Regions from separate parts of the Fusibacter sp. QWL-12 genome, predicted to be linked through region 1. Evidence: predicted binding sites of a transcription regulator. Region 1 holds the regulator's gene; the other holds the start of a gene.
What was found. Region 1 encodes LexA, which represses DNA repair genes until DNA is damaged. Its sites were predicted from a motif close to CNAACANNTGTTNG; they were not measured.

Region 1 (16,019 bases):
AGTGTAGATCGTGGCATCGCTAAGCTCATTATACTGCTTAATACGATAAACAACGGCTCTAATATCTTCTTCATAGTAATTATGTGAAGCAGCAATATCCCATAATGTATCCCCTGGCATCACTTCAATTTTAAGTGGTTCGTGATTCGTAGTTGCTTCAGACATAAAAAAGCCTGCTACATAAGTTACGATGGTGCTCAATATAATTAGTGTGATTAAACTCATAATGACAAAACGAGTTCTGTTTACAATATATAGTCTTTTTCTTCTTTTATGGCTATTACTAGGTTGTCTAAGGTAGTCGTAATGCATTACATCTTTATCTGCTTTCATAGGATTCAACTTCCTTTCTTGCGACTTTTCGGACCAGTTCCGAACATGCGTTCTTTCAATGTCATTATATACGAACGGATGTTCTTTGTAAAGAGAAAAACAGAACTAATGTTTGATTTTTTTTTGTCTCTGTGTTATAATCAGCATAAATACAGGAGTTCAAGCTATTTTAAAGTTACGACGCACTATTTTGCGCATTATATTTTGATAAATAAATTATATCTATAGGGGGTATCATGGGCGCTTCTATATCAAAAAAACAACAAATGATTTTAGACTTCTTAAAGGACGAAGTCTCAAAAAAAGGTTATCCACCATCAGTAAGAGAAATTTGTCAAGCTGTAGGCTTAAAATCTACTTCGACTGTACATACACATTTAACGAGGCTTGAAGAACTTGGAATGATTAGACGAGATCCGACTAAACCGAGAGCGATTGAAATCTTTGATATGGATCACGAACCAGTGTCTAATGTCGTTTCCATGGCGCGAGATACTCAATTTATTCCTATAGTTGGTGAGATTACTGCTGGTCAACCTATTCTTGCAGTAGAGAATATTGAAGAAACCTTCCCTATTCCTTCTGATTTCGTTGATGAAGGAACTTATTTTATGTTAAAAGTTAAGGGCGATAGCATGATTGAAGCCGGAATTTTTAACAGAGATTTAGTATTAGTAAGAAAACAAAATGATGCAATTAGCGGTGATATAGTCGTTGCAATGATTGATGACAGTGCAACCGTTAAAACCTTCTATAAAGAAAAAAGCAGAGTTAGATTGCAACCTGAAAACCCTACAATGTCACCTATTTATGTTGATGATGTTCAGATATTAGGTAAAGTTAAGGGTGTTTTTAGAAAAATGTAAAATGAATTCTTGTAATAATCAAACGAGCAACAAGTTGACGTAATTATATTATGTCAACTTGTTTTTTTATTTTCATTTATTTCCTTTTTTTTACGTATTTTAGTGATAAAATCACCCATTATGTTATAAAATGGTTATTTTATTGATTCCAAAAAAGTGATATTATTTTAGTAGTACAAAATATTTTTAAAGGAGATTTGTATGTCATATATAACATCAGTTTTTGACCGTGTTAAAATGAGAAATCCTAATGAAAAGGAATTTCTTCAAGCTGTTGAAGAGGTTTTTGAGTCTCTTGAGCCAGTAATTTCTAGACATCCAGAGTATGAAAAAGCTAATATCTTAGAAAGAATTACAGAGCCTGAAAGACAAATCGTTTTCAGAGTTCCTTGGGTTGACGATCAAGGCAACCTAAACGTTAATAGAGGTTTCAGAGTACAGTTTAACGGTGCGATTGGGCCTTATAAAGGCGGTTTACGCTTCCACCCTTCTGTATATATTGGCATTGTAAAATTCCTAGGATTTGAACAAATCTTTAAGAATTCACTAACTGGCCTACCAATCGGTGGCGGTAAAGGTGGTTCTGATTTTGATCCAAAAGGTAAATCTGACGCTGAAGTTATGAGATTTTGCCAAAGCTTTATGACTGAATTATATCGTCATGTTGGTCCTGATGTTGATGTTCCTGCTGGGGATATTGGCGTTGGTGGCCGTGAGATTGGCTTCTTATATGGACAATACAGAAGAATCAGAGGCGCTTTTGAGAACGGTGTCTTAACTGGTAAGGGATTAACTTATGGTGGATCGCTTGCAAGAACTGAAGCGACTGGTTTTGGATTGGTTTACTTCGTTGAAGAAATGTTAAAACATAATGGTAAAGATTTAAAAGATAAAACTGTAATTATATCGGGTTCAGGCAATGTAGCCATTTACGCATGTAAAAAAGCAACTCAACTGGGTGCAAAAGTTGTAGCGATGTCTGATTCTAGTGGCTATATCTATGATGAGAATGGTATTGACTTACCTGCAATTCAAAAAATTAAGGAAGTTGAAAGAAAACGTATCAATGAATACCTTAAAGATCATCCAACTGCAAAGTTTGTTGAAGGACATGGCGCTGTGTGGTCACTTAAATGTGATATTGCGCTTCCTTGTGCAACTCAAAATGACATTACACTTGAGCATGCAAAAATCTTAGTTGCAAATGGCGTTACTGCTGTTGGTGAAGGCGCGAATATGCCTTGTACAAACGAAGCAATTAAGTACTTCTTAGATCAAAATATCTTACTTGCACCTGCTAAAGCAGCAAATGCTGGTGGTGTAGCAACTTCTGCTCTTGAAATGAGCCAAAACTCGATGAGATACTCTTGGACATTTGAAGAAGTTGAAGCTAAGTTAAAAGATATCATGATCAATATCCACAAGAATGCGGCTAAAGCTTCTGAAACATATGGCTTTGGTTATAACCTTGTAGCAGGTGCAAATATTGCTGGATTTATAAAAGTTGCTGATGCGATGTTAGCTCAAGGTGATTACTAAATCTAGATATAAATGGGTTTGAAGATGATTAAATTGAAGTTCTTATATTGAAAACCATAATATTTTGAATTTGACATCTAATAGCAATAAAAAATGCGTAACTGCTCCTGCTGTTACGCATTTTTTTATTTCTGAGACTACGATACACTTTATAAAGTCATTGTACTTTCCAAATCAGAGTCTATGTTATTTCAATATAAGATCATGGTTTAGAAAAATACTGCATTATTCTGATCATCTTTTCACATATCTTTGCTTTTGTTTCGATCATAGATCAATGAAACTATAAGTAAAAACATTAGTGTCAGACTAGTATATGAGGATAATCTATAATAGTTATAAAATGTTGATACGGACCAATTTTTGTCACTAATAAACAAATGACTCCAAACGCCTCGTAATGAAATTCCATCATTTGCGACCAAGTTCAAAGAAGCAGTATAATTTGTAGAAAAATCAATATTTAGTATTATCGATAATACTAACAAGGGGAAAATCCAACTTGACCAATTAAAAGCTTTATTACTACTAGTTTTTAAGAACCATCCATATATGATCCAAATAAGTATTATCATTGGTATTGTAATCATAGTCATAATACTTCTCCTTATTAAAAAACAATAAACAAGCAGGAATTTCAAACAGAGTTACTTGAAGTTAAGGTTATAATTTAGAAACACCAGATTTAACTGCAGCCTCATACACTGCTTTAGCAACTCTATCGCCTATTGATTTGTTAAGTGCAGATGGAATAATGTAGGATTCATTTAGCTCCTCATCAGCAACTAAAGAAGCAATTGCATGTACAGCAGCAATTTTCATCTCTTCATTAATATCCGATGCTCTAGCATCGAGTGCACCTCTAAAGATGCCTGGGAAAGCCAAAACATTGTTGATTTGATTTTCGAAGTCTGAGCGACCAGTTCCAACGATTCTCGCCCCTGCCTCTTTTGCGAGATCTGGCATGATTTCTGGATCCGGATTTGCCATTGCAAAGACGATTGCATCTGAGTTCATGGACTTAACCATTTCTTGAGAAACGGCGTCTTTTGACGAAACTCCGATAAAAACATCTGCACCAACCATTGCATCTGCTAAAGTGCCAGTTCTAAGTTCTGGATTTGTAATAAGAGCAATTTCATCCTGTACCCAGTTCTTTTGTGTTTCATTTCTATTTAAGATGCCTTTACGATCGCACGAGAGTATGTTTTTAGCACCAATATCAACTAACATTCTAGCGATAGCATTCCCAGCAGATCCTGCACCGTTGATAACGATTGTAATGTCTTCAATCTTCTTATTTACAATCTTTAATGCGTTAATTAAAGCAGAACAAACGACAATCGCTGTTCCGTGTTGATCGTCATGGAAAATCGGAATATCCAATAACGATTTAAGCTTTCTCTCTACCTCAACGCATCTTGGGGAAGAAATATCCTCTAAGTTAATACCACCGAAAACGGGTGCAATTTGAACCACAGTATTCACGATATCATCCACTTCTTGCGATTCAACACAGATTGGAAAAGCGTCAACACCGGCAAATGCTTTAAAAAGAATTGCTTTACCTTCCATAACTGGAATAGCCGCTTTTGCGCCAATATTGCCTAATCCTAAAACCGCAGATCCGTCAGAAACAACTGCGACTAAATTACCTTTTGATGTGTACTTATAAACGTCGTCAGGATTAGCTGCAATTTTTCTGCAAGGTTCAGCAACGCCAGGCGTATATGCTGTAGATAAATCAACCTTTGTCTCTAGGTTTACTTTACTTGTAACCTCGATTTTACCTTTTTTAGCTTCATGTAGCTCAAGTGCTAATTGATTATAGTTCATATTACCTCCTTGATTTTTTGCCTTTAGCAAAATGGAATAGCAACTACTTGAGTGTGATTAAACTTCGGTCCATTAGAAACTGCAAGGATTTCATTACGCCAAATTTTGAATGCTCATAGGTTAAGCCACCTTGGAAATAGGCGATATACGGTTCTCTGATAGGCGCATCAGCGCTGAGTTCTATGGAAGAACCTTGTACAAATGCACCTGCTGCCATAATAACATCGCTACTATACCCAGGCATCGCCCATGGCTCAGGTGAAACAAAGCTATCGATAGGCGAAGCACTTTGAATGCCTTGGCAGAAAGCGATGACCTTTTCCGGAGATTTAAATTCAATTGCTTGAATGATATCGCTTCGTGACGATTCTGGGCTAGGATTGACTCTGTAACCGAAATGTTCATATACTTTGGCACATAAAATTGCACCTTTTAGTGCACCACTTACAACCTTCGGTGCCATAAAAAGGCCTTGAAGAATAGGTCTTGTTTGACCAAATGTTAAACCACATTCTTTTCCTATTCCTGGCGAGGTCATACGTCCAGCAACCTGTTCGATAAGGTGTTTCTTGCCAACAATATACCCACCGCTAAGCGCTAATCCCCCACCAGGGTTTTTAATTAAGCTCCCAGCCATTAAATCGGCACCAACCTCCGTCGGTTCTAGGTAATCTAAAAACTCCCCATAGCAGTTATCTACCATGACAATAACTTGTGGGCACTTGTTTTTGACATGAGCAATTACATCTGCTATTTCGTTTATAGTTAATCCTCTTCTCCACGAGTATCCCGCAGAGCGCTGAATGTAAACAACGTTTGTATTTTCATTGAGTTTTGAATCAATGGCGTTAAAATCAAAACCACCATCTTCTTTTAAAGACACTTCGTCGTAAGTGACACCAATATCCATAAGTGACATAGACTCTGATGTCGAAAGTCCTATGACCTTTTCTAGCGTATCATAAGGTCTACCGGTAATGCTAAGCATCCTTTGATTGGGTCTAAGAACGCCAGTGAGCATTAGTGTTAATGCATGTGTACCTGAAACAATAATAGGTCTTACAATGGCGTCTTCAGCACCAAACAGAGTACTATAGATATTTTCGACAGCATCTCTACCAATGTCATCATACCCATAGCCAGTATTCCAATTGAAATGTATGTCGGAAAGTCTGTGTTTTTGCATTGCATATAGAACTTTCATTTGATTATGCTGCGCAATTTCATCGATATTTGAAAATTGATCTTGAATTTCTATCTCTTTCTCTCTAATAAAATTTAAAGTATCAGAGCTGATGCCGAGTGCATCATAATAATTGAGCTTGTTATAAGTCAAGGCTGCCTCCGGTGATCTATATTTATTTAATCATATTAATCGCATTGATTAGCATAGGAATAATCTGTTTCTTTCTCGAAACAATACTATCGATAAAAGTTCCCTGGTCAACAGATTTTTCAAATGCCATACTTAATAATCGATCGTGCTTGGATTCGAAATAGGTGTAAGAACCTTCTTTGATGATATCAGTCACTAGCATTAGAGTTAGGTAATGATCTCTACCGTCGTGGATTTTTCTTATAAGCTTTAGATATGCGTCCTCTTGTGATGCAATCTCTTCGAAATTAAGTGTGAAAACTTGTGAAATGCCAAGTTTATATCCATCGATAACAAATTCTTTAAAGTCGTTATAAAACACATCGTTAACCGTTCTACCGTCAAGTGAAGTACCACTTCTAAACATTTCAAGAGCATATTTAGAAAGGTCTATTTCTGCGATTTCTTTTAATACAGAGACAGCATGCTCGTCAAAGTAAGTCGTTGTTGGCGACTTAAGTAAAAGTGTATCCGATACGATTCCCGATAACATCAGCCCAGCGATTTGTTTAGGGATTTCGATTTGAGCTTCTTTGAAAAGCTGAAAAATGATGGTATTCGTACTGCCCACTGGCATATTTCTAAATGTTATAGGTAGACTGGTACTGATATCCCCTATTTTATGATGATCTAATATTTCTAGAACATTAGCTTCATTCAATCCACTCGCAGACTGAGAATATTCATTATGATCCACAAGTATGACATTTTTCTTAGTGGGATTTAAAAAGTGTGTACGACCAATAATTCCAAGGTATTTTCCAGCTTCATCAACCACAGGAAACTTTGAATGTTTAGAGGTCTGAATAATCTCACGACAATTTTCAAGATACTCATCTACTTTGAATTTCATCAAACGATCGCTTTTCATAATCGTACTTACGAAGTTCGTTTGGTTGATGAGCTTTGAAGTCGAATAGGTATCGTAAGGTGTTCGGATAAGGTTGACGCCTGACACTTTCGCTTTATCCATAAGCACTTCAGGAATCTGTAAATCACCAGTAACGATAATCATTTGTGCTTTTTTAGAGATTGCATGTTCTATTATATCAAAGCGGTCACCTGTAATAACGATGGAATCGCTTTCAATTCTATGTTGTCTTATAATTGTAGTCTCATGAAAGGCTGTGATGATGATGTGGCCGTTAATATCGCTATGACCATAATTTAAAATGTCTGCATTTAAATCCTGACGAATGTTATTAAACGTCGTGTGCAGCGCGTGATAATCACCATTTATGGCATTCATTGCAATATCCTTCATTGTTATGATACCGATTAAATAGCCTTCTTGATCGACGATAGGAAGCGTTCTAATCTTATAGGCATTCATGTGGTTATACGCTTTTAAAATGGAATTTGAGGGTTCAAGGGGCATGATTTTATCAAAGTCCAAGTCTTTTAATTGAATTTTGACATTTTCAAGCATTCTAGGCTTGTCTACCTTAAAATAATCCAAAACAAACTCTGCTTCTTTTGCAATTTCTCCGAGAACACAAGGTTCGGTTTGGAGACCATTTTGATTTTTGAGATATGAAAGTGCTATCGCGGAGGTAACACTGTCGGTATCGGGATTTTTGTGTCCAAAAATGAGTATCTTATCTTCCATGGCATTTGTTCCTCCTTATATCTTATTCAACCAACATTATAACATAAAAAAGGATGCCTAAGCATCCTAAGAAATTTAAATATGGCGCAAAATGCCAACTATTTAGTTACTGTGTCTAAGACAAGTTTAATCATATCGCCAAAAGTACGTTCTCTTTCAGCAGCAGTTGTTTCCTCTTGAGTTACCAATGAATCACTTACAGTTAAAACACACAATGCTTGTGCCTTATAACGTGCAGCTAAAGTATATAGCTCAGCTGCTTCCATTTCTACAGCAAGGATATTGTATTCCACTAACTTCTCATTTCTATTTGCGTTAAAATCTTCATAGAAGCTATCTTCAGATAGGATATTACCCACATGAACGTTCATACCAAGTGATTGTGCAGTCATGTAAGTGTTATGAAGTAAATTAAAGTCTGAAATAGCAGCAAAATTGAGTCCTGGGAAACGACGATTGTTCATATTAGAAGATGTACTTGCGCCTTGTGCAAGAATAATATCTCTAATCTTCACTTTTGGTACCATAGCGCCACATGAACCAACGCGGATTAGTTTTTTTACATCGTAGAATCTTAAAAGCTCATTCACGTAGATGGATAATGATGGCATCCCCATTCCAGTTCCTTGAACAGAGACTCTTACGCCATTGTAAGTGCCTGTGAAGCCATACATCCCTCTTACTTCATTATAGCGAACTGGATTCTCCAGAAATGTTTCTGCGATATATTTTGCTCTTAGTGGATCGCCAGGCAATAAAACGATATCAGCGATATCGCCGAGTTTAGCATTAATATGTGTACTCAAATTTAACACCTCCATTTATAATCATGTTTATTATATCAGATTTAAAGTTTGTTTGCCATGTAAGGTTCTCATAGCAAATGAAAGAAAAGTGGGTATGATTGAGCTGTTTATATGGTAACAGAACATAAAAAGAGAACCCTAAGGTTCTCTAATTTAAGCAAATATTTCGCTTTAACAAATTGTAATTGTAATTGTAATCGGATTAGAAATATAGTTCTAACAATGTGATTTTAATATTCATTTTAATAGAACTCTTTATACCTCTATTCAATAGCATTAACCTTTTCATGAGCAGTTGCCAGCATAAGCTTAATACGATTGATTTGATTGACCTCACTTGCCCCCGGATCATAATCGATAGCAACGATGTTTGAGCTAGGATAACTGTGTTTCAACTCTTTAATCATTCCTTTTCCAGTGATGTGATTTGGTAGACACGCAAATGGCTGCATACAGACGATATTATCAACGCCACTATGAATCAACTCAACCATCTCAGCTGTTAAAAACCATCCTTCACCAGTTTGGTTGCAAAGTGAAAGATGTGGTTCAGCGAGTTCACCTAAAGCTTTGATATGCTTAGGTGGTTCAAAGCGTTTACTTGCTTCCAGTGCTTTAACCAATGGCTTTCTATAATATTCTATTAAGCTGATTAAGACTTCACTGGTTAGCCTTGCCTTCATTGATCCTGAAAGATACTTGTTTTTCAAAACGCCGTTATAGGCAGTATATGAGAAGAAGTCTACTAAGTCAGGCATTACGGCTTCAGCGCCTTCACGTTCTATTAAATCGACGATATTATTATTAGCAGTTGGATGGAATTTTACTAATATCTCGCCAACAAGTCCTACCTTTGGCTTAATCTCATCCGTTAAAGGCAAGTTATCAAAATCTGTAACAATACCACTAATCATTTTCTTAAAGGTTCTACGATCCCCTTTAACGATAGCTTGTTTACATTTCTCAACCCACATTTCATAAAGAGCATTAGCTGATCCTTTTTCTAACTCGTAAGGTCTTGTTTTATAAAGTACACGCATGAAGAGGTCACCGTATAAGATCGATTGTACTAGTTTTTCTACTACGGATTTCGTAAGCTTAAAGCCAGGATTGTCTTCAAGTCCTAGTGCGTTTAATGAAATTACAGGTACATGACCCATTTTTGCGCTTTTTAGTGCTTGTCTGATAAACGCGATATAATTAGTTGCTCTACAGCCACCGCCAGTTTGAGAGATTATTAACGCCGTTTTATTGAGGTCATACTTGCCTGAGTTAAGCGCTTTCATCATTTGACCAACAACCAAAATAGATGGATAGCATGCATCGTTATTCACATATCTGAGTCCCTCATCTACAGCACTAACATCTAACGATGGTAACACCTCTATGTTGTAACCTTCTGGCTTCAAAGCAGCTTCCATAAACTGGAAATGAATTGGAGACATTTGCGGTACCAAAATGGTATGCGTCTTTCTCATTTCTTCAGTAAATATAACACGTTCCTCAGTTGCTTTAAACTCTTCAGGAATAAAGCATTGCTTATCTCTTTCGCTGATTGCAGCAATGAGTGAACGAATTCGAATTCTAATTGCACCAAGATTGTTGATTTCATCAATTTTAATCAGTGTGCTAATTTTACCAGTTGCTTCTAATATTTCGCGCACTTGGTCAGATGTTACTGCGTCTAAACCGCATCCAAAAGAATTCAGTTGGACGAGTTCAATATCCTTACGTTTAGAGGCAAAAGTAGCCGCTGCATAGAGTCTAGTGTGATAGACCCATTGATCGACAACGCGTAGAGGACGATCGATGTCATCTAAATGTGCGATCGCATCTTCCGAAATAACGGCGAAACCATAAGATTTGATTAACTCAGGTATACCATGATTGATCTCAGGATCGATATGATATGGACGACCAGCTAAGATAATGCCCTTAATCTTATGATTTTCAATATATTGAAGCGCAAGTTCACCTTGGTGTCTGACGTCGGAGCGGTATTTTTCTAAGCTTTCATAGCCCTTGTCTATTGCAGAATAGATTTCTTCCTTTGACAGTCCCCACGACTTGAGTTCATCATAGACGCGTTTCTTCATTCTATCTGGTGCATCAATTGGTAAGAATGGATGGTAATAATGAACATTCTTATTTCTAATATGATCCACATTCGTATGAATGGTCTCTGGGTATGACGTTACAACTGGACAATTATAATGATTGTTTGCACCTTGATCTTCCTTCGTGTTAAACGGAATACATGGATAAAATATTTTATCAACTTTTCGATTAATTAAGTCCTCAATATGTCCGTGAACGAGTTTTGCTGGATAGCAAACACTCTCAGACGGAATCGTTTCCATCCCCATCTCGTAAACTTTTCTTGAAGAACGTGAAGAAAGCTCTAATCTATAACCAAGTGATGTAAAAAATGCTGCCCAAAACGGATAATCCTCATAGATATTAAGAACTCTAGGAATACCTACAACACCTCTCGTCGCTTCTTTACGGCTCAAAACAGGGTAATCAAATACTCGATTAAGCTTATACTCATATAGGTTCGGTAGTGTATTCTCAGCAACTTCAATTCCCGCACCTCTCTCACATCTGTTACCAGTAATAAACTGTCTTTGATCAGAGAAATGATTGATGGTAAGCTGGCAATGATTGGTACAGAGATTACATCTGCGCGTTTCTGTAGTTGTACCAAATGCGTCTATTTGATCATTGTCAAGTAAGTTTGAGATATAGCCAGACTCATATCTTTCTAATGAAATTAAAGCAGAGCCAAATGCACCCATGATACCAGAAATATCTGGGCGAACCACTTCTTTTCCTGACATTTTTTCAAGTGCTCTTAATACCGCCTCATTATAGAAAGTACCACCCTGAACGACTATTTTTTCGCCGAGGTCTTCAATCGAACGCATTCTAATAACTTTAAAGAGCGCATTTTTAACTACTGACATTGATATCCCAGCTGAGATATCGCCAACGGTTGCGCCTTCTTTTTGCGCTTGCTTTACTCTTGAATTCATAAATACAGTACAGCGAGTACCAAGATCAACAGGGTTTTCAGCCATTAGACCCAATTTAGAAAAGTCTTGGACCGTATGATTGACGGAGTTGGCAAACGTCTCAATAAATGAACCACAGCCTGAAGAACAGGCTTCATTTAACATGATAGAATGAATAACACCATCTTGAACCTTAAGACTTTTCATATCCTGACCACCAATGTCGAGGATGGAATCTACACCTGGCAAAAAGTGATCTGCACCTTTATAATGCGCTACCGTTTCAATCTCACCATGATCGATTTTCAATGCAGCTTTAATAAGGCTCTCGCCATAACCAGTGACAGTAGAATATGCAATAAATGTATCGCTTGGCATTTGACTGTAAAGCGTTTTAAGTGCCGAAATAGTAGTCGATAGTGGATTGCCTTCATTTGAACCATAATGGCTAAATACAAGGTTTTTATTTGCATCAACAACAGCTAACTTAGTTGTTGTTGAACCGGCATCTATCCCTAAAAATAATGGGCCTTTTGTTTCAGCTAAATCCGCTCTGTTGACTTTATGCTCAGCATGTCTTTCTTTAAATGCATTAAAATCCGCATCATCGACAAATAACTGATCCAAATGTCCTTCAGAGTCAGGTCCTTCACAGTAGATGTTAGGCATTTTATCATAAATGCAATGCGGTTCGAGCGGGTCAACCGCCTCTGATTGGAGTGCAGCACCTAATGCGACAAAGTATTGAGGATTATCGATGGTGACAATATCTTGCTCTGATAAATTAAGGGTCACCTCAAACCTTTTACGAAGTTCAGGTAAGAAGGACAATGGGCCCCCTAGAAAAGCAACTCTTCCTCGTATTGGCTTACCACAAGCAAGTCCACTGATCGTTTGATTAACAACTGCTTGTAATACTGAAGCTGCAATATCTTCTTTTGAAGCGCCCTCATTAAGTAAAGGCTGTATGTCCGTTTTTGCAAAAACACCGCATCGTGAAGCGATTGGATAGATTTCACGATGGTTCATTGCAAGTTTATTTAAACCATCTGCATCTGTTTTAAGTAAAGATGACATTTGGTCTATGAAAGAACCGGTTCCACCGGCACATGTTCCGTTCATTCGTTGTTCAACTGATGTCCCAAAATACATAATTTTTGCATCTTCACCACCTAATTCGATGGCAACATCAGTTTGGGGCGCGAATTTTTTAATGGCTTTTGAGCAAGCGACAACTTCTTGTACAAAACTTACACCTAAGCTTTCAGCAAGTCCTAGTCCAGCAGAGCCAGTAACCATTAATTTTAATGTAGCACTTTCAAGTACATTTTTCGCATCGTCAAATAATGCCTTGACGGTGTTCTTGACGTCAGAAAAGTGACGTCTATACTCCTTAAAAATGATTTGGCGTTCTTCGTTGAGAATTACCATTTTTACAGTGGTAGAACCAACATCGACGCCAACGTTATAAGTCTGATTCATATGACACCTCGGTCAAAAAAGAGTATTTTTTAATTTCAAACTAATATCTATTATAATACTTTTTGTTTAAAATAAAATAGCTAAAATATTAAAATTAGGAAAAGAAAAGACATGAATTTCAAATTCACGTCTATTTTGGCATATCTTTTGCTTGATAAAACTTATCTTATATGGAAACCTTTCAAACTTCAAATGGAATTAATTTGAAATTAAGATTACTTTATATATAATAGTTTATTTAATATTTTTTTCAATCTTTTGCATAAGCACACTAAGTGCATTGTGTCTTGGATCAATTTCGTTTGGTAAATTTAAAAATGCGATTTCAAAATCAAATGCATCGAGATTTTTTTCTAGAAGATAATCGGTACACAAGGTTTTATAATGCTCAATAACTTGAGGTTTCGAGCTGAGTGATTTTTTATGCAATACAACTACAAAACCATTATTATCGTGGTTAAATAACTCATCATCGGGATTTAAATCAGTTTCAAGCTCCCTACCGAGTCCTTTTATTAACGCTAGATCTCTTACACCAGAGATCGTCATTGCTGGATTTTGTTTGTTATAGAATAAAATTAAACCAATTAAAAGTTCATGATTTTCTCTTATGGCTTTCTTTATTGCGTTATAGATGGAGACATCAATCTGCTTAGTAGAACTTACAGGTAAAGTTTTTGCCTGATCTATTTGTGAGATATGTGCCGTTAACTTGCTTCTAAAATAATCGTCATCAAAAGGCTTTAAAATGTAGTCATTTGCACCAACGCGTATCGCTTTAACAAATGATTTTCTAGTGTTTAGACTTGTGGCGATGATTACGACGAGGTTTGGATTGATATCTCTTAATTTTCCGATTAACTCAAAACCATCTTCTGGACCCAAGTTTACGTCTATTATGATCATATCCAAAACCGATTGAAGATTCCCTACTCTATTTATGGCTTCATACATTGTAGAGGCACTTACAATCTCAACTGCTACATGTTCAAGTATTTTTTTTATCCGGTACGCAGTTGTTGCATTGATATCGACTACCATTATATGAGTCATTTGACCTCCCTATTAGCTAACTATTTCTTTTTTCTTCTATTTCTTATCTGACTTTCTTCTAATCCTTCGTATCCTTTTGAAGAGAGCTTCCTTTCTATATCCTCTTCAAGAAGCGTTTTAATTAGTACACAAACTGGGACACCTAAAAACATACCCACGATACCAAAGGCAGCACCACCAACGGTTACAGCAACGATAATCCAAAATGCGGAAACACCGACAGAGTCACCTAAAATAAACGGTCCAATAACCAGTCCATCTAGTTGTTGGATTGCAAGTACCAATAATAAAATATAGACAACGCTGATAGGATGTGTTGGGTTGGCAATAAGTGTAATCACACCAGCGGGTATTGCGCCTAAAAATGGACCAAAATATGGAATCATGTTAGTTATACCAATTATTAGTGCAATGATCATTGCATATTCGAAATGGAAAAAAGTAAATACAAAATAAGATAAAAAACCAATAATTGTACTATCTATGAATTTTCCAATGACGAAATCCTTGAAAATTGTATCGCTTTTTCTTGAAACATAAAAAATCCAATTGACTTGCTTATCATTGAAATAAGCATAAATCATACGTTTAATTCTAGCGACTAGGTCCTTCTTTTCAGCGAGCATATAGATTGCAATAACAAGAGCAATAATAAATGAGATCAAACCAGATGTAATTTGCTGGAGCTGAGTCACAATGAGTAATACTGCAGAGCCTGTAAAGTTGGTTATCTTTTGTAAGAAAGGTGTAAGCGTGTCAATTAATGTTTGCTGTAGTTGCTTAAGATAAACGTTATTAAAATCAATTCGGTTTAAAAACGAAAAATCAAAAGAATTTTTATAATCTATTGTGGAAATGGTCTTTATTAAAGAAGCAACTGCATCTACAATACCTGGAATTACAACAACCCCTAACAATCCAATCAAAGATATAAAAATAGCAAAAGTAATAATAATGGAAATGAATCGAGGTAGATGAACTTTGTTTTCAAAAAATCTGACAATATAATCTAAAAAATATGCCAGTATAAAAGCAAGTAAAACAGGAGAAATTGCCGCTGTTATAATCGTCAAGAGATCCGTTTTAGTCATAATGATAATGATTAATGTCGCAATAATAATAAGTTTTGCAAAAGTTGATGAGCGAATTTCTTTTAGATTCATACTACTCTCCTACCCAAAGGCAATCATGATTTTTAGTTAATACTATTATATCTGATTTACGTCCTAATTTGTATTAAAATAAGGTTTTAATAGTAAAATGAGTTTTAAGTCTTATGTTTGGATTGCGTGATTTATATGTAAGTCGAAAAAGAGATATTGAAGTTGATTCGTATAGTATAAAATCAAAAATTAAAAATAGGTTGTCATAATATAATTACGACAACCTAATTGTTATTAAAAAGAATGATTATTAATAATCTGAATTACTTGTTCCACTGTTTGTTGCAATTTCAACTGATGCTGATGCACCAATTCGAGTAGCACCTGCATCCACCATTGCTTTAGCAGTTGCATAATCTCTCACACCACCAGAAGCTTTTACTTCTAAAGCATCACCTACTGTTTTTTTCATAAGTGCAACATCTTCTGCAGTAGCACCACCAGTGCTAAAACCAGTTGAAGTCTTTACAAACTGAGCGCCAGCTTCTTTAGATAATTCGCTTGCTTTAACAATTTCATCTTTAGTTAATAGACAAGTTTCAAGAATCACCTTTAAGATGGCTTTCCCTTTAATCGCTTCAACAACAGCAGCGATATCATTCTTAACAAAATCATATTTCTGATCTTTTAAAGCAGATACATTGAGAACCATATCGATTTCATTTGCACCGTCTTCTACAGCTTTCTTTGCTTCATATGCTTTCATTTCAGTTGTGTTGGCACCAAGTGGAAAGCCAATTACTGAAGTTACCTTTACATCTGTACCTTTGAGTTCTTTTGCAACTAATGGCACAAAGTATGGATTAACACAAACTGAGAAAAATCCATATTCTTTAGCTTCATCACAGACCTTAATGACATCAGCATCGGTAACATTTGGTTTTAAAATCGTATGATCAATCATTTTAGCAATATTCATAGAATCACCTCTTCTTTGATTTCA
Region 2 (16,019 bases), 1.0 Mb from region 1:
CCGATTTCATCATCCGCATAGCCTTCTTGTATCAATCTTCTTCTCACATGTCTTGCAGCGATTTCCATAGGCGCTTCAAGTTTAATGATATGATCAATTAAAGCCGGATACTTAATTTGAATGAGGCGCGTAATTACAGGGCAATACGTCGATATTAAGGGTTTATTGATATGTTCCTTTTCTAGCATTGATTTCTCATAAACCGCTAAAATTTCAGCAGCATGTGCCGTATCGTACACTTCATCAAAGCCTAATTTCAACAATGCATTGTAAACCTTGTTCGTATCGTACTCTTCCGCAAATTGACCATAAAAAGAAATCGAAGGAAGGGCAACTGTGTACTTGTAATTGTTCAGAGTATCTATTGAACTGACAAGTGCGCCTTTTGCATGGTAAGGACATACTCTTAAGCATTCCCCACAATCAATGCAACGATCTTGAATGATTCGTGCTTTACCGTCGATGATTCTAATGGCTTGTGTCGGACATCGATCAAGACAGTGTGTGCATCCATTACAGTAGTCTTTTTCGAGCACTACTGAATGCCAGTATTCTCTCATTATTACCTCCAAGTGAGGACTGATTAGTAGGTGACGACCATCTTAATTTGTGTACCAACGCCAAAAGTTGATTCAATGATAAACTCGTCGCTCACTTTTTCCATGTTTGGCAAGCCCATACCTGCGCCAAACCCCATTTCTCTTGCAACAGCAGTGGCAGTCGAAAACCCCTTTGTCATTGCAAGATCAATATTTTCAATTCCTGGGCCAACATCTTCAACGTATATTTCGATACAGTCGGGCTTTATGTATACGTCAATCGTACCACCCAACGAGTGAATAACTAAATTAATTTCTGCTTCATAAGTTGCAATTGCAATTCTCCTAAGAATATTTGCATCAATAGCCAATTGTCTAAGCATATTCTTAATCTTACTTGAAGCCTCACCAGCTCTTGAAAAATCATCTTTTAATATATCATAGTGAAGTTTCATAGCAACATTTGATTCATTTCTCATATAGGCGTTCATAAATCTCAGATCCCCTTGCCTCTGCAGATTAGTATTACGGTTGACTGATTAAATGGATATACCTCTTAATCCATTGTTATATAGTATTCCTGAAACGGTAAATAAAGACTCTCTTGTTGACATTAGCAGTATTTTTTTGTCTTCTGCTAGGTTGATCATTTCATTACATGGTTTTTTCCCTCTTACAAAGAGGATTGCCTTTAGATCAAGCATCTCAGCTGTTCTGATAACCTGTTGATTCGTCAGACCTGTAATCAATAAAGTGTCATCTTCTACATAAGCTAACACATCACTCATTAAATCTGAGCCAAAAGCTGTATTGATCTCAAGTTCTAGACCAGGTTCATATGCTAAAACATCTGCTTTAATTATTTCTTTGATGTATTTTAAGTGCATCATTGCCTCCTATAACTCAAAAGTTAATTATTTAACAATTAACACTTACATTATAGCATCTTTACATTCTGAGTTCAATTTCTTTTATTACAGCTTTTGTGACCGCTTCTACTGACTGATTGGCATCAATCGTAACAATACGTTTTGGAAAGCGTTCAACTAAGCTTAGATAGCCTTCTCTTACGCGTTCATGAAAGTGAAGCCCTTCTAAATCAAGCTTATTGATTTCACGGTCTGGGTTTTGTGCAATACGATCTAAGCCTACTTTGGGATCAACATCTAGATACAATGTCAAATCAGGTAAAAAGCCTTCAGTAGCAAATAAGTTCATATTATAAACCTCATCTATGCCAATGCCTCTAACATAGCCTTGGTAAACCATAGATGAATCGACAAATCGATCGATAATCACCAACTTGCCTTGTTCAACAGCAGGTTTGACTTTTTCAACCAAATGTTGTCTTCTAGCTGCTGCAAACAAAAGCGCTTCTGTTCTTACATCCATTTCTGGTAAATTTTTATCTAAGGTGATGTTTCGAATTTGTTCTGAAATTCTAACGCCACCTGGTTCTCTTGTAATGATAAAGGGTAGACTCAATTCTTGAAAATAAACCGCAATCTGCTCAATAACAGTTGATTTACCAGCACCGTCTCCACCTTCTATAGAGATAACTAAAGGTTTCTTGTTGGACATGTTTTGCTCCTCATTATTAATATACGTACATTATCATTTTAAACTATTTTGCCTTCCTTTACTATAGTTAAAGTCCTATCTCAGTGCCATTTGATATACGTCTATCAAACTCAATAAGCATTTACTTATATATCAAACACTTAACCGCACTAAATTAAAAGCCTTCAATGATTATTAAAAATCTTCAGGCATCGAGCCTTCAGATTTTACCACAAGCGAGATTGTGGCTAAATAAAAAACCTGCAATTACATGTCGCCATATAATTGCAGGTGATTTAACGATTACTTGTCATAGTCAAGGTTTGACCATGATTTATAATTATTTGTTTAATGGGAATTTTTCTCTAGCAACATAGTGCGTATGAAGTAATTCATGCGCTTTATGGCTATTTGGTTTGCCAAGATACTCATCGTATAAGCGTTTGATCTCTGGATTTTTATGAGATTTTCTTACAGTTAAAGCAGCATCTTCTGAATAAAGTGCTTTTGCTCTTTCTGCTCTTATATCGATTACATTTCTAACGTTAGCTGGTTGAATTGGCTGTCCACCACCATTTACACAACCGCCTGGACAAGCCATAACTTCGATAAAGTGGTAATCTGCTTCGCCATTTTTGATTTTATCAAGTAAGATACCCGCATTTGTTGTATTGTGAGCAACAGCAACCTTAATATCCATACCAGCAACATTAACCGTAGCTTCTTTGATACCTTCAATACCACGAACTGCAGTATAGTCAACGTTTTCAAGATCTTGACCGCTTAATACGTCAGCAACGGTTCTGATCGCTGCTTCCATAACGCCGCCTGTCGCTCCGAAGATTACACCAGCGCCTGAATAGTCGCCCATGAATGCATCAAAAGTACCTTCTTCTAATTTATCAAACTCAAGTCTAGCTTCTTTAATCATCAATGCAAGTTCACGAGTTGTAATTGATACATCTACGTCTCTATATCCATTAACTTCAAGCTCTGGTCTTACGATCTCAGATTTTTTAGAAGTACATGGCATTACTGAAATTACGAGGATATCTTTTGGATCGATACCGTGTTTTTCAGCGTAGTAGCTTTTTGCTAATGCACCAAACATATTTTGTGGTGATTTACATGTTGAAAGGTGTGGTAAAAGATCTGGATAGTTAAACTCGATATATCTTACCCAACCTGGCGAACATGATGTGATCATTGGTAAAACGCCACCGTTTTGTAGTCTGTGAAGTAACTCTGTACCCTCTTCCATAATTGTAACGTCAGCTGCCCAGTTTGTATCGAAAATCTTGTCAAAGCCAAGTCTTCTTAACGCTGTAGCTAATTTACCAGTTACATTTGTTCCAATTGGGTATCCAAACTCTTCACCTAGTGCTGCTCTTACTGCTGGAGCTGATTGAACGATAACGTGTTTCGATTTATCTTCAAGCGCTGCCCATACTTTATCGATAGCAGATTTCTCTGTTAAAGCACCTACTGGACAAGTTACCATACATTGACCACAGTAAATACATGGTACATCTTTCATGCTCATTTCAAATGCAGGACCTACAGTTGTTTTGAAGCCTCTGTTTAAGAAATCTAAGATACCAATGCCTTGAACATTTTTACATGCACTTACACAACGACCGCAAAGAATACATTTGCTTGAATCTCTTACGATTGAAGGAGAAAGATCATCAAAAGATGGCTCTCTTTTTTCGCCTTCATAAGGGATTGTTCTGATGCTTAATTCTTCAGAAAGTGATTGTAATTCGCAGTTTTTGCTTCTTACGCATGTTGTACACTCTCTGTTATGGTTAGCAAGTAATAATTCTACTGTATTTTTTCTAGCTTTTCTAACTCGTGTATTGTTAGTGTTAACTACCATGCCTTCACGAACTGGAAGCACACATGAAGCTTGAAGTGCTCTAGCACCTTCCACTTCAACAACACAAACACGACAAGCGCCAACTTCATTGATATCTTTAAGGAAGCAAAGAGTTGGAATATCGATACCAACTGTTCTAGCAGCTTCTAATACTGTTAAGTTACTTGGTACTTCATATTGAATACCGTTTATAGATAAACTTACATTACTCACGATAAGTACACCTCTTTCATATAATCTTTGTTGTCCAACTATTGCTTAACAATAACTTTCTTAGGACATTTTGGAATACAAGCGCCACATTTGATACATTTTGCTTGATCGATGACATGATTTTGTTTCACTTCGCCACTGATAGCATCAACTGGACAAACTCGTTTACAAGCAGTACAGCCAATACAGCCATCTGTGATCACGATTGACAATAAATCTTGACACATACCAGCTGGACATTTTTTGTCAACTACGTGAGCGATGTACTCATCTTTGAAGTACTTAAGTGTAGATAATACTGGGTTTGGTGCAGTTTGTCCAAGACCACAAAGTGATGAGTCTTTTATTGAGTAAGCTAATTCTTCTAATTTAGTTAAATCTTCCATAGTACCGTTACCTGAAGTGATTTTTTCAAGCATTTCAAGCATTCTCTTAGTACCTTCACGACATGGTACACATTTACCACATGATTCATCTACTGTAAAGTCAAGGAAGAATCTAGCGAAGTCAACCATACAGTTTGTATCATCAACAACGATCATACCACCTGAACCCATCATTGAGCCAAGTGCTGTTAAAGTATCAAAATCGATTGGTGTTTCAAGATGTGCTTCTGTTAAACAACCACCTGATGGACCACCCGTTTGAACAGCTTTGAATTTTCTACCATTTGGAATACCGCCACCGATATCATAGATAACTTCTTTAAGCGTTGTTCCCATTGGAATTTCAACAAGACCTGTATTGTTGATTTTACCACCTAAAGCGAAAACCTTAGTTCCTGGTGACTTTTCAGTACCGAATGAAGTAAACCAATCAGCGCCGTTTAAGATAATTTGAGGCACAACTGCATAAGTCTCAACGTTATTGATGATTGTAGGTTTTCCAAAGATACCTTTTTGAGCTGGGAATGGTGGCTTTGGTCTTGGCATACCACGCTCGCCTTCGATAGAAGCGATAAGAGCAGTCTCTTCACCACATACGAATGCACCAGCACCTAATCTGATTTCCATTTCGAAATTGAAATCAGTACCAAATATATTTTTACCGAGTAAGCCCATAGCATTTGCTTGAGCAATCGCAATACCTAAACGCTTAACTGCGATTGGATACTCCGCACGGATATAGACATAACCTTTTTCAGCGCCAATTGCGTAAGCTGCAATTGCCATAGCTTCAATGATTGCATGTGGGTCACCCTCAAGGACAGAACGGTCCATAAATGCACCTGGATCTCCCTCATCGGCATTACAAGCAACATACTTGATATCGCCTTCTGATTTAGCAGCAAACTCCCATTTTAAGCCTGTTGGGAAACCACCGCCCCCACGGCCACGAAGACCTGATTTTTTCATCTCATCGATAACTTGTTGCGGAGTCATTTGAGTTAATGCTTTACCAAGAGCTTGGTAACCATCAAATGCGATATACTCTTCGATGATTTCAGGGTTGATTACACCACAGTTTTTAAGTGCAACACGTTTTTGTTTTTTGTAGAAAGTTACTTCATTGATACTTGTTTCAATTTCAGTAACATTTGCTAATTTATCAACATAAAGAAGATCTTTTACTATTCTTCCTTTTAATAAGTGCTCGTCAACGATTCTTTCTACGTCTGCTTTTTCAACTCTTGAGTAGAATGAACCTTCTGGATATACGATACAGATAGGACCTGCTTCGCAAAGACCGAAACAACCAGTTCTTACAACTTTTACTTCTTTTTCTAAGCCTTTGGCTACTAAAGCATCATTAAACATTTCTTCGATGGTTGCTGATCCTGAGGATACACAACCTGTACCACCACACACAAGGACATGTGCTCTATAGAAATCCATTGATATACCTCCTAAATTTGGTTTGTTACAATTACTCTGCTGCACCAATCGTGAATTCAGTTACGATATTGCCATTAACGATGTGTTCTGCGATGATTCTTCTCGCTTTTTCTTCTGTTAATTCAACATAAGTAACTTTTTCGCCGCCTTCTTTGTAGACTTCAACGAGTGGCTCAAGTCTGCAAACGCCAATGCAACCTGTTTGAGTAATCTCTACATCTTTCAAACCTCTTTTTTGAACTTCATCCATCAAAGCGGCTAAGATAGGGCGAGCACCTGCTGCGATACCACAAGTTGCCATACCAACGACAATTCTAGTACCTTTGCGATCTTTTCTTAAATCAACTTTTTTAAGTGCTTCGTCTCTAAGTTGTGTTAATTCAGCTAATGTTTTCATTTGTGCCTCCTTAATTCGCTTGGTATTTTTGGATGATGCCAGGGATATCATTTAAAGTCAAACGACCATAGACATCTTCATTTACAGTTAATACAGGCGCAAGACCACATGCTCCGATGCATCTTGTCGCTTCTAATGAGAATTTACCATCTGGAGATGTTTTGCCAACACCAACATTTGTCATCTCAGAAATTTTATCAATTAGTTGTTGCGCTCCTCTTACATAGCAAGCTGTACCGAGGCATACTGAGATTAAATAATCGCCTTTTGGTTCAAGTGTAAACTGTGAGTAGAAAGTAACTACGCCATAAATTTCAGCTAATGGTGTATTTAACTTTTCCGAGATCACTCTTTGCACTTCCATTGGGATTGCACCGAAAATATGTTGTGCTTCATGAAGAATCGGCATCAAAGGACCTTGCATATCTTTATGCTCTTCGATCACTTTGTGAAGCTTTTCGAAATTTTCATCAGTTAAAAAGTTCTTTGCCATTAAAAAGTTCCTCCTTATCGATTGCTTGTTTAACACCGTAACCCGCGATGTCAAACCCCTTATTCCCTAGTATTTTACTAGGTTTAAGGTAGATTGTTAATTCCTTAACCCATATCATCATGAATTATAACATATATTGTTCACAAAGTATACAACTAAACTTTTTTATATTTTATGTTTTTTTTTTAACACTTTTCAAACAAAAAATCAGGCTTGAAATCTCAAGCCTGATCGATGATTCTCGTGTTTTTAATTATACTAACACCATTAATCTTTGTTAGCGTTTTCACCATCTAAATTGTTATAGACTTCACTATTAGGTGTTCTAAAATAATCATAGATGGATTGTGCGACTTTTGCATTAATTCCTGTAACTTCTTGAAGCGCTTCGACACTAGCATCTCTTATACGTTCTATAGTTTTAAAATGCTTCATTAGTTCAATTCTTCTCTTTTCACCAATACCTTCTATTTCATCCAAAATAGAATGTGTCATTTCCTTTGAACGTAACGACTTATGATACTCAATTGCAAATCGATGCACCTCTTCTTGTATTTCATAAACGAGCTTAAATGCATTTCTTCTCGCCTTTAATCCTCTTCGATCACCATCGTAATACAAATCCTCTGTTTTATGATAGTCATCCTTCACCATACCGGCTACAGGAACATATAATTTAAGGGCGTTCAGTACTTCTAATGCCGCATTAACATGCCCCTTACCACCGTCTATGAGTATTAAATCCGGAAGACCACTGTATTTATCACCTAATACACCTGTCTCTTCCGCCATCTTCATTTCTTCTAATACACGTTTATAACGTCTGTAAACAACCTCTTGCATTGAACCATAATCATTTGGGCCTTCAATGGTCTTTACTCTAAATCGTCTGTAATCTGAACGCTTCTTTTTACCATCCTCGAAAACGACCATACTACCGACAGAATAAACACCCGATATGTTTGAAATATCAAACGCTTCAATTCGCTTAATTTTTAAATTATCAGGCATTCCTAACGCTTCTCGAAGTTCACCTTCTGAAAGCGAGCTGAAGAGTTGTTCCTTTTCAATCTTTTCTTGGAACTTCATAATGTACTCTTTAGCATTTTTTTCAACCAAATCAATGGTCTTTTTCTTATCTCCCCTCTGAGGAACAGAAAAGGTCACTTTATAATCACATAACTTACTTAGCCATTCACTATACAGATCCTGATTTTCAAGTTGTTGAGAAAGATAGATTTCCGGAGGTACCATATCGTTACCAGCATAGTATTGTAAGATAAATGAGCTGATTAGCTCATCGCCATTTGCACCTTCAACATTTGAAAGATTATAGGATTCTCTACCGATTATTTTACCTTCTCTAATTTGAAACAACATGACACAAGCGCGATCTTCAAATCGGTACGAAGCAATATAGTCCTGATTTTTACCGGTATTTTGAATTGCTTTTTGTTTTTCATTCAATGCGCGTAACGCGTTGATTTTATCTCTATATTCAGCTGCCTCTTCAAATGCCATTTTTTCAGCAGAAACCAACATCTTTTCATTCAGTTCAGTTATGAGCCAATTTTTGTCGCCTGCTAAAAAGCGAATAATCTTCTGTATATAAACATTGTATGCCTCATCTGTAATCATATGATTACAAGCTCCAGCACATCTTCCGATGTGGTAATTAAGGCAAGGTCTTTCCACTTTATCTGTAATCTTTTTACTGCATTCTCTTATTGGAAATATCGTCTGTATGACTTCAAGCGTAGTTTTTACTTGATCCACGCTGGTGTATGGACCGAACACCTTATAGTTACCTTTTGGAAGCTGTCTCGTCATAAAAACACGCGGAAACCGTTCGCCTATAGAAACAACGATATAAGGATACATCTTATCATCCTTTAAAAGGATGTTAAATCGAGGCAAGTGCTTTTTAATTAGATTTGCTTCTAATATAAGCGCTTCCATTTCTGAATCTGTGATGATGTATTCAAACTCACTGATGTTGATCACCATCGTTTGAACTTTGGGGAGATGTGAGTTAAATCCTCTAAAATAAGAGCTCACTCTATTCTTTAGATTTTTTGACTTTCCTACATATATTATCTCACCTGATTGATCTTTCATAATGTAGATCCCAGGAAGCTGCGGTAATGTCTTAAGTTGTTCTTTTATATTTTCCTTGACTTGAAATCCTTGTTCCATGATTTCTCCTTAACTATACAACCATTCTTTTCATTTATTAACGCTATCATAACTTTGTCCTAAATCTTTGTCAACTGACAGAGCATATAGAATACTCATGTTAAACTAATCTCTGGGCCATCTTAGTGAATTAAGAAATCATATACGCCTATACAAAAGCGACCTGATTCAGCGAATCAGGTCCTAAATATTGGATTACTATAAGATATTCTTTTAGATATTCTTTTGGTCTATAATAAGATGTACATACGCTATGATTGATTTACTCTGGACTTACATCTTCGGTTGATGCTTTTGAAGATTTTGATGCTTTTGAAGATGATTTTGAAGATGTTTTCTTTGTTTTATCCTTTTCCTTGTAATCTTCAATTAACATACGCTCTAAAAATTCACCCGTATAAGATCCCTTGACCTTTGAAACTTCCTCAGGTGTTCCAGTCGCTATAACTGTTCCACCGTTATCACCACCATCTGGACCTAAGTCTACGATATAATCTGAGCATTTAATTACATCTAAATTATGCTCAATCACGACTACAGTATTGCCAGCATCAACTAATCTTTGTAACACGCTAATAAGATTATGAACGTCTGCAGTATGCAGTCCAGTTGTCGGTTCATCTAAAATGTACAGTGTTTTGCCAGTGCTTACTTTACTAAGTTCAGTTGCAAGTTTAATTCTTTGCGCTTCACCACCAGAAAGCTGTGTAGAAGGTTGACCCAATCGAATATAATCTAGCCCAACTTCATGAAGCGTTTTTAATTTTCTTTTAATTCTTGGAATATTGGAAAAGAACTCCAGCCCTTCTTCAACTGTCATATTGAGAACATCTGCAATGTTTTTACCTTTATACTTTACTTCCAATGTCTCTCTATTATAGCGTTTTCCTTTACAGACATCGCATTGGACGTAAACATCAGGCAAAAAGTGCATCTCAATTTTTATAATACCATCGCCTTTACAGTGTTCACATCTACCACCACTGACATTGAAGCTAAAACGACCTTTTTGGTAGCCTCTCATCTTTGCTTCAGGGACCTGTGCAAATAAGTCGCGAATCATATCAAACACGCCTGTATAGGTAGCTGGATTCGACCTTGGCGTTCTACCAATTGGCGATTGATCAATTTCTATGATTTTATCAATATTTTCAAGTCCAAGTATATTATCATGCTTTCCTGCTTTAATTCTACTTTTATTAATCGCAATAGCACATGACTTATATAAAATCTCATTGATCAAGGTACTCTTGCCGGAGCCCGATACACCTGTTATTGCACATAATACACCTAGTGGTATATCTACATCAATATTCTTTAAGTTATTCTCTGTTGCACCGATGATTTTGATCATTTTATCTGAAACTGGTCGTCTAAGCGCTGGATAAAGAATTTTCTTTCTACCACTTAAATATTGACCCGTTATGGAATTTTTATTGGATAATATCGCTTTTAGATTCCCTTCTGCGATAATATGTCCACCATGCTCACCAGCACCTGGACCTAAATCTAAAATATAATCTGCTTCACGGATTGTATCATCGTCATGTTCAACAACCAAAAGCGTATTTCCCAAATCGGTTAAATCTCTCAGAGTTTTCAAAAGTTTTTGATTGTCTTTTTGGTGCAATCCAATACTTGGTTCATCGAGAATATATAATACCCCCACTAAGCCCGAACCAATTTGAGTTGCCAAACGAATCCTCTGTGATTCTCCACCCGATAGTGTACTAGCAGCCCTTGATAGCGACAGATATTCTAGTCCTACGTTTTTAAGGAACATCAAACGTGCATTGATTTCTTTTAAAATTTGCTCAGCAATCTGTGTATTGGTAGTATCTAATGATAATTTTTCGAAGAAATGAACTGCCTCTTTAACCGATAAGCTTGTCACTTCGTGGATATTTAACCCGCCAACAGTAACTGCAAGCACTTCATCTTTAAGTCGTCTTCCATGACAGGTATCACACTCAATTAAGCTCATAAACTCATCAATTTTTGAACGAATATATTCAGAGTTGGTAGCTGCATATCTTCTCTCATAGTTATTAACAAGTCCTTCAAAGGGGCGATTAAACTCTGCTTCACCTACGTATTTGCTATCGTACATAAATTTCACTTTCCGATCACCTGTACCAAAAAAGATTTCGTGCTTTACTTTTTCTGGTAAGTCTCTAAAAGGCGTATCGATAGACGCACCTGCTTCCTCAATTAAAGCGTGAATCATATTGACATAAAAAGTACCGTCAGCACTATTCGCTATTGGCAGTAACGCACCTTCACTTACGGATATTCTTTGATCTGGAACCAGTAGCTCTGGATCTACTTTTTTAGTAAAACCAAGTCCATTACAATCAGGGCAAGCACCGTATGGTGCGTTGAACGAAAACATTCTCGGTTCCATTTCCGCAATTCCATGACCGTGTTCTGAACAGGCAAATTTCGTATTAAATGTTATATCCTCTTCATCTAATATATTAATGGTTACAACGCCTTCAGCTAACTTTAAAGCAATTTCAATAGAATCTGTTAGTCTTTGTTGAATGTCTGGTTTAATCACCAATCGATCGACAACGACTTCAATTGTATTCTTTTTATTTTTTTCAAGTTCAATGGTTTCACTTAAGTCCCTTGCTTCTCCATTAATTCGTGCACGTACATAGCCTTCTTTTTTTAGCGCTTCAAGAAGTTTTTGATGTTGGCCTTTCTTCCCTGTAATCATTGGTGCTAAGATTTGTATCCTTTTACCTTCTTCGATCATAAATACTTTATCGACAATCTGATCGACAGTCTGTGGTAAAATCTCGATGCCACAAACTGGACAATGCGGAATCCCGACTCTTGCATATAACAGTCTTAAATAATCATATATCTCCGTTACTGTACCTACAGTAGAGCGTGGATTACGACTGGTAGTCTTTTGGTCAATGGAAATCGCAGGTGACAAGCCTTCTATATACTCGACATCTGGTTTTTCCATTTGTCCTAAGAACTGTCTTGCATATGAGGACAAGCTTTCTACATATCTTCTTTGTCCCTCAGCGTAGATCGTATCAAATGCAAGAGACGACTTACCTGAACCACTAAGTCCCGTTACGACTACCAATTGGTCTCTAGGTATCGAAACATCAATATTTTTTAAATTGTGCTCTTTCGCACCTTTTACATAAATGGTGTTTTTACTCATAAAATGTCCTCTTCTAATCTTACTTTACCTTTAAAGTCTTTAATTCAACAATCATATCACGCAGTTCAGCTGCTCTTTCAAACTGTAAAGTTCTTGATGCTGCAAACATCTCTTCTTCAAGTTGAACGATATAATCTTTAAGCTCTGCTTTACTCATGGATTTAATTTGCTCTGCTTTATATTCTTCTACTGAATCTGCAGCAACCGTCGCTTCGATAACTTCTCTTATGCCTTTAACAATACCCCTAGGTACGATACCATTTTGCGTATTGTAATCCTCTTGAATCTGTCTACGACGATTGGTTTCATCAATCGCATACTTCATAGAATCTGTAATACGATCTGCATACATAACGACTTTACCATTAATATTTCTTGCAGCACGGCCGATCGTTTGAACCAGTGATGTTTCAGAACGTAAAAAGCCCTCTTTATCTGCATCTAGAATCGCCACTAGGGATACTTCGGGTAAATCTAACCCCTCACGAAGTAAGTTAATGCCAATCAACACATCAAAAACGCCTTTTCTAAAATCCCGTATAATTTCCATTCTCTCTAATGTTTTTATATCAGAGTGCATGTATCTAACTTTTAGTTCAAGCTTTTTAAAATAATCGGTTAAATCTTCTGCCATTTTCTTAGTTAAGGTAGTTACTAGGACTCTTTCATTGCGCTCGATACGCATCGTGATTTCACTGTACAAATCATCTATCTGACCCTTAATCGGTCTTACGTCTATGTGTGGGTCTAGTAATCCTGTTGGCCTGATAATCTGTTCTGTAATCGCTTCGCATTTTTCATACTCATAGGGACCAGGCGTTGCACTAACATAGAGTGACTGTGGAATCAAGGTTTCAAATTCAGTAAAATTTAATGGACGATTGTCCATCGCCGACGGGAGCCTAAATCCATAATCAACCAGCGACTGTTTTCTCGTTCTATCTCCACCGTACATCGCTCTTACCTGAGGAATCGTAACATGAGATTCGTCGATAACAAGTAAAAAGTCATCTGGGAAATAATCAATTAATGTATATGGACGACTCCCAATTGGCCTTCCAGAAAGCACACTTGAATAATTTTCGATGCCTTGGCAAAAACCAACTTCTCTTAGCATTTCAATATCGTAACGAGTTCTTTGTTCTATCCGCTGAGCTTCTATTAATTTATTATTGTCCTTAAAATACTTTACACGGTCTTCAAGTTCAGCTTCAATCTTAACAATTGCAGCCTCTAACTTATCTTTAGGGGTTACGTAGTGCGATGCAGGGTAAATGGTAAGATGGTTTCTATAGCCTAATATTTCACCTGTTAGTGCATTGATCTCCCCTATGCGTTCGATTTCATCGCCAAACAGTTCAATTCTATAAGCACGCTCAAACTCATATGAAGGCATAATTTCAATAATATCGCCCCGTACTCTAAATGTATTACGAGTAAAATTCAAATCATTTCGCATATACTGAATATCGATTAACCTTTTTAAAATCTCATCTCTTGACTTCTCCATTCCAGGTCGTATGGACAAAGTCATACTTGAATAATCAATCGGGTCACCCAGTCCATAAATACAGGATACGGATGCGACAATGATCACGTCTCTTCTTTCAAATAGTGCCGAAGTCGCACTATGCCTTAGTTTATCTATTTCTTCATTAATAGAAGCATCTTTTTCAATATAAGTATCCGAATGTGCAACATATGCCTCAGGTTGATAATAATCGTAATACGATACAAAAAATTCAACCGCATTATCTGGAAAAAACTCTTTAAACTCGCCAGCCAACTGGGCGGCTAACGTCTTATTATGAGCAATAATTAATGTAGGCTTTTGTACTTTTTCAATGATGTTAGCAACTGTAAAAGTTTTACCAGAACCAGTAACACCAAGTAGTATACTGTGTTCTTTCCCACTTTCTATTCGCTCGACTATATGCTCTATCGCCTTAGGCTGATCTCCTGTTGGTTTAAACTCTGATTTTACAACGAACTGATTCATTTACACCTCCGAACAAGTGTTCTCTTTACATTATATAGCTTTACACCAAAAGCGTCAAATAGATTCTCTATAAAATAATTCAACCTAGATACGCGATGAAATCGCTTATCTAGGTTGTCATGTTATCTTGTTAACCAATATGTTAAGAGTGTCATCATGGCAATTATAGTGCCCAAAATAGTCAATCCAATGATACCAAAATTCACCTCAGGTTCTTTTTCGACCTTCTTCTCTATAATGGTTTGATCATCTACCGCTACTGAAATTCGATCAATTAATTTCTTTATTTCATCGGCCTCAGATTTATACCTTGCAGTATCCATAATGCCTCCTAATGGCTTAGTTTCCTAATTCGGTATTCATGATTTCAATTGCTTTTTGTAATTGGTTATCATCTGCATCTGTTGGATTTTCAAGTTCATAGTAGGATTCGTCTAGTTCTACAACGACATCTGGTTCAATACCTACGCCATGAATATTTACCCCATTTGGCGTGAAGTATTCAGAAGTCGTTAATTTAAAACCAGTTTCAGCATTATAAGGTTTAACGATTTGAACGATTCCTTTACCAAAGGTTGTCGTTCCAACAATAGTAGCAGCTTTATGATCTTTTAAGGCACCCGTTAATATTTCAGAGGCACTAGCCGATCCGCCATCAACCAATACAACTATTTTTGTATCGTATTTTGATGCGTCAGAAGTATATTCTTCATTATCACCATTGCGGCTTTCAGTGTATACAATCATACCTTCGCCAAGGAGTTGATCTGCAATTTCAACACATTGACTTAAATAACCACCTGGATTTTGTCTTAAATCAATAATTACACCCTTAGCGCCATCTTTCAAAAGTGCATCCATATGTTTTTCAAACTCTGCAGCAGCATGCTCGTCAAACATCGTCAATCTCAAGTAGCCTATTTGATCATCTAGCATTCTTGATTTAGCAACCTTAATATCAATCCATTCTCTTACAATTTCAACATCGAATTTTTCTTTGTTAGAAGGTCGATAAATCGTCAGTGTTACAGGAGTACCCGGTTCACCTTTTATCGTAGCAATCGCTTCATCCATCACATCGGCATTTACAGTATCGCCATTCACACCAATAATTAAATCCTTTGCAATTAACCCAGCACGATCTGCAGGTGTATCTTCGATAGGTGATACTATTTCAATCTCATTGTCGTCATTTGGAGCTAAATAAATCCCTATTCCAGGATACTCGCCTGATGAAGATTCCATATAGTCTTTAAACTCTTCGTCATTCATGAATACTGAGTAAGGGTCATTTAAAATTTCGAAGATCCCTTTTTTCATACCCTCTACCAACGTTTCATCAGTTACATCCTTGTAGTAATTTTGCTCGATATAGTTTTTTAACTCTTCAACTTCTCGATACTCATCCACAAACGATTGATAACTATCGAGAGCTGATTGGCTAATAACCACCTTGTCACCTGTATTCACTTGAAGTAAAGTTGTAACAAAAAATGTAGATAGTGCTGTGATCGCAACTAAAAATAAGCTTAATATGACAACGTTTGATTTTCTCAATTTATACACCTCAATTTCCTTTTACATAAGTCAACGGATCCACATACTCGCCATTCATTCTAACTTCAAAATGCAAATGTGGTCCTGTTGAATATCCTGTGTTACCAGTTTGACCGATAACCTCTCCTTTTTTTACGACTTGGCCAACTGTGACACTTATTACA

Region 2: a site for LexA is predicted at 14,308-14,321, ahead of uvrB (excinuclease ABC subunit UvrB). Genes of this name have one in related genera too.

The regions. Positions count from the first base shown of each region.
Region 1 covers NZ_CM178745.1:3,689,944-3,705,962, reverse strand. The annotation lists gene AC4PID_RS17700 (LysM peptidoglycan-binding domain-containing protein) at 1-333, opposite strand, end outside; gene lexA (transcriptional repressor LexA) at 570-1,199, shown strand; gene gdhA (NADP-specific glutamate dehydrogenase) at 1,401-2,738, shown strand; gene AC4PID_RS17685 (NAD(P)-dependent malic enzyme) at 3,402-4,574, opposite strand; gene AC4PID_RS17680 (methionine gamma-lyase family protein) at 4,618-5,910, opposite strand; gene AC4PID_RS17675 (putative manganese-dependent inorganic diphosphatase) at 5,933-7,558, opposite strand; gene deoD (purine-nucleoside phosphorylase) at 7,657-8,364, opposite strand; gene AC4PID_RS17665 (acyl-CoA dehydratase activase-related protein) at 8,628-12,860, opposite strand; gene AC4PID_RS17660 (response regulator) at 13,095-13,913, opposite strand; gene AC4PID_RS17655 (AI-2E family transporter) at 13,934-15,076, opposite strand; gene deoC (deoxyribose-phosphate aldolase) at 15,327-15,995, opposite strand.
Region 2 covers NZ_CM178745.1:2,682,186-2,698,204, reverse strand. The annotation lists gene AC4PID_RS12965 ([Fe-Fe] hydrogenase large subunit C-terminal domain-containing protein) at 1-560, opposite strand, end outside; gene AC4PID_RS12960 (ATP-binding protein) at 584-1,030, opposite strand; gene AC4PID_RS12955 (DRTGG domain-containing protein) at 1,079-1,426, opposite strand; gene tmk (dTMP kinase) at 1,488-2,120, opposite strand; gene AC4PID_RS12945 (NADH-dependent [FeFe] hydrogenase, group A6) at 2,440-4,191, opposite strand; gene nuoF (NADH-quinone oxidoreductase subunit NuoF) at 4,230-6,026, opposite strand; gene AC4PID_RS12935 ((2Fe-2S) ferredoxin domain-containing protein) at 6,058-6,423, opposite strand; gene AC4PID_RS12930 (NADH-quinone oxidoreductase subunit NuoE family protein) at 6,434-6,916, opposite strand; gene uvrC (excinuclease ABC subunit UvrC) at 7,184-9,112, opposite strand; gene uvrA (excinuclease ABC subunit UvrA) at 9,375-12,299, opposite strand; gene uvrB (excinuclease ABC subunit UvrB) at 12,319-14,298, opposite strand; gene AC4PID_RS12910 (hypothetical protein) at 14,421-14,621, opposite strand; gene AC4PID_RS12905 (S41 family peptidase) at 14,638-15,855, opposite strand; gene AC4PID_RS12900 (murein hydrolase activator EnvC family protein) at 15,866-16,019, opposite strand, start outside.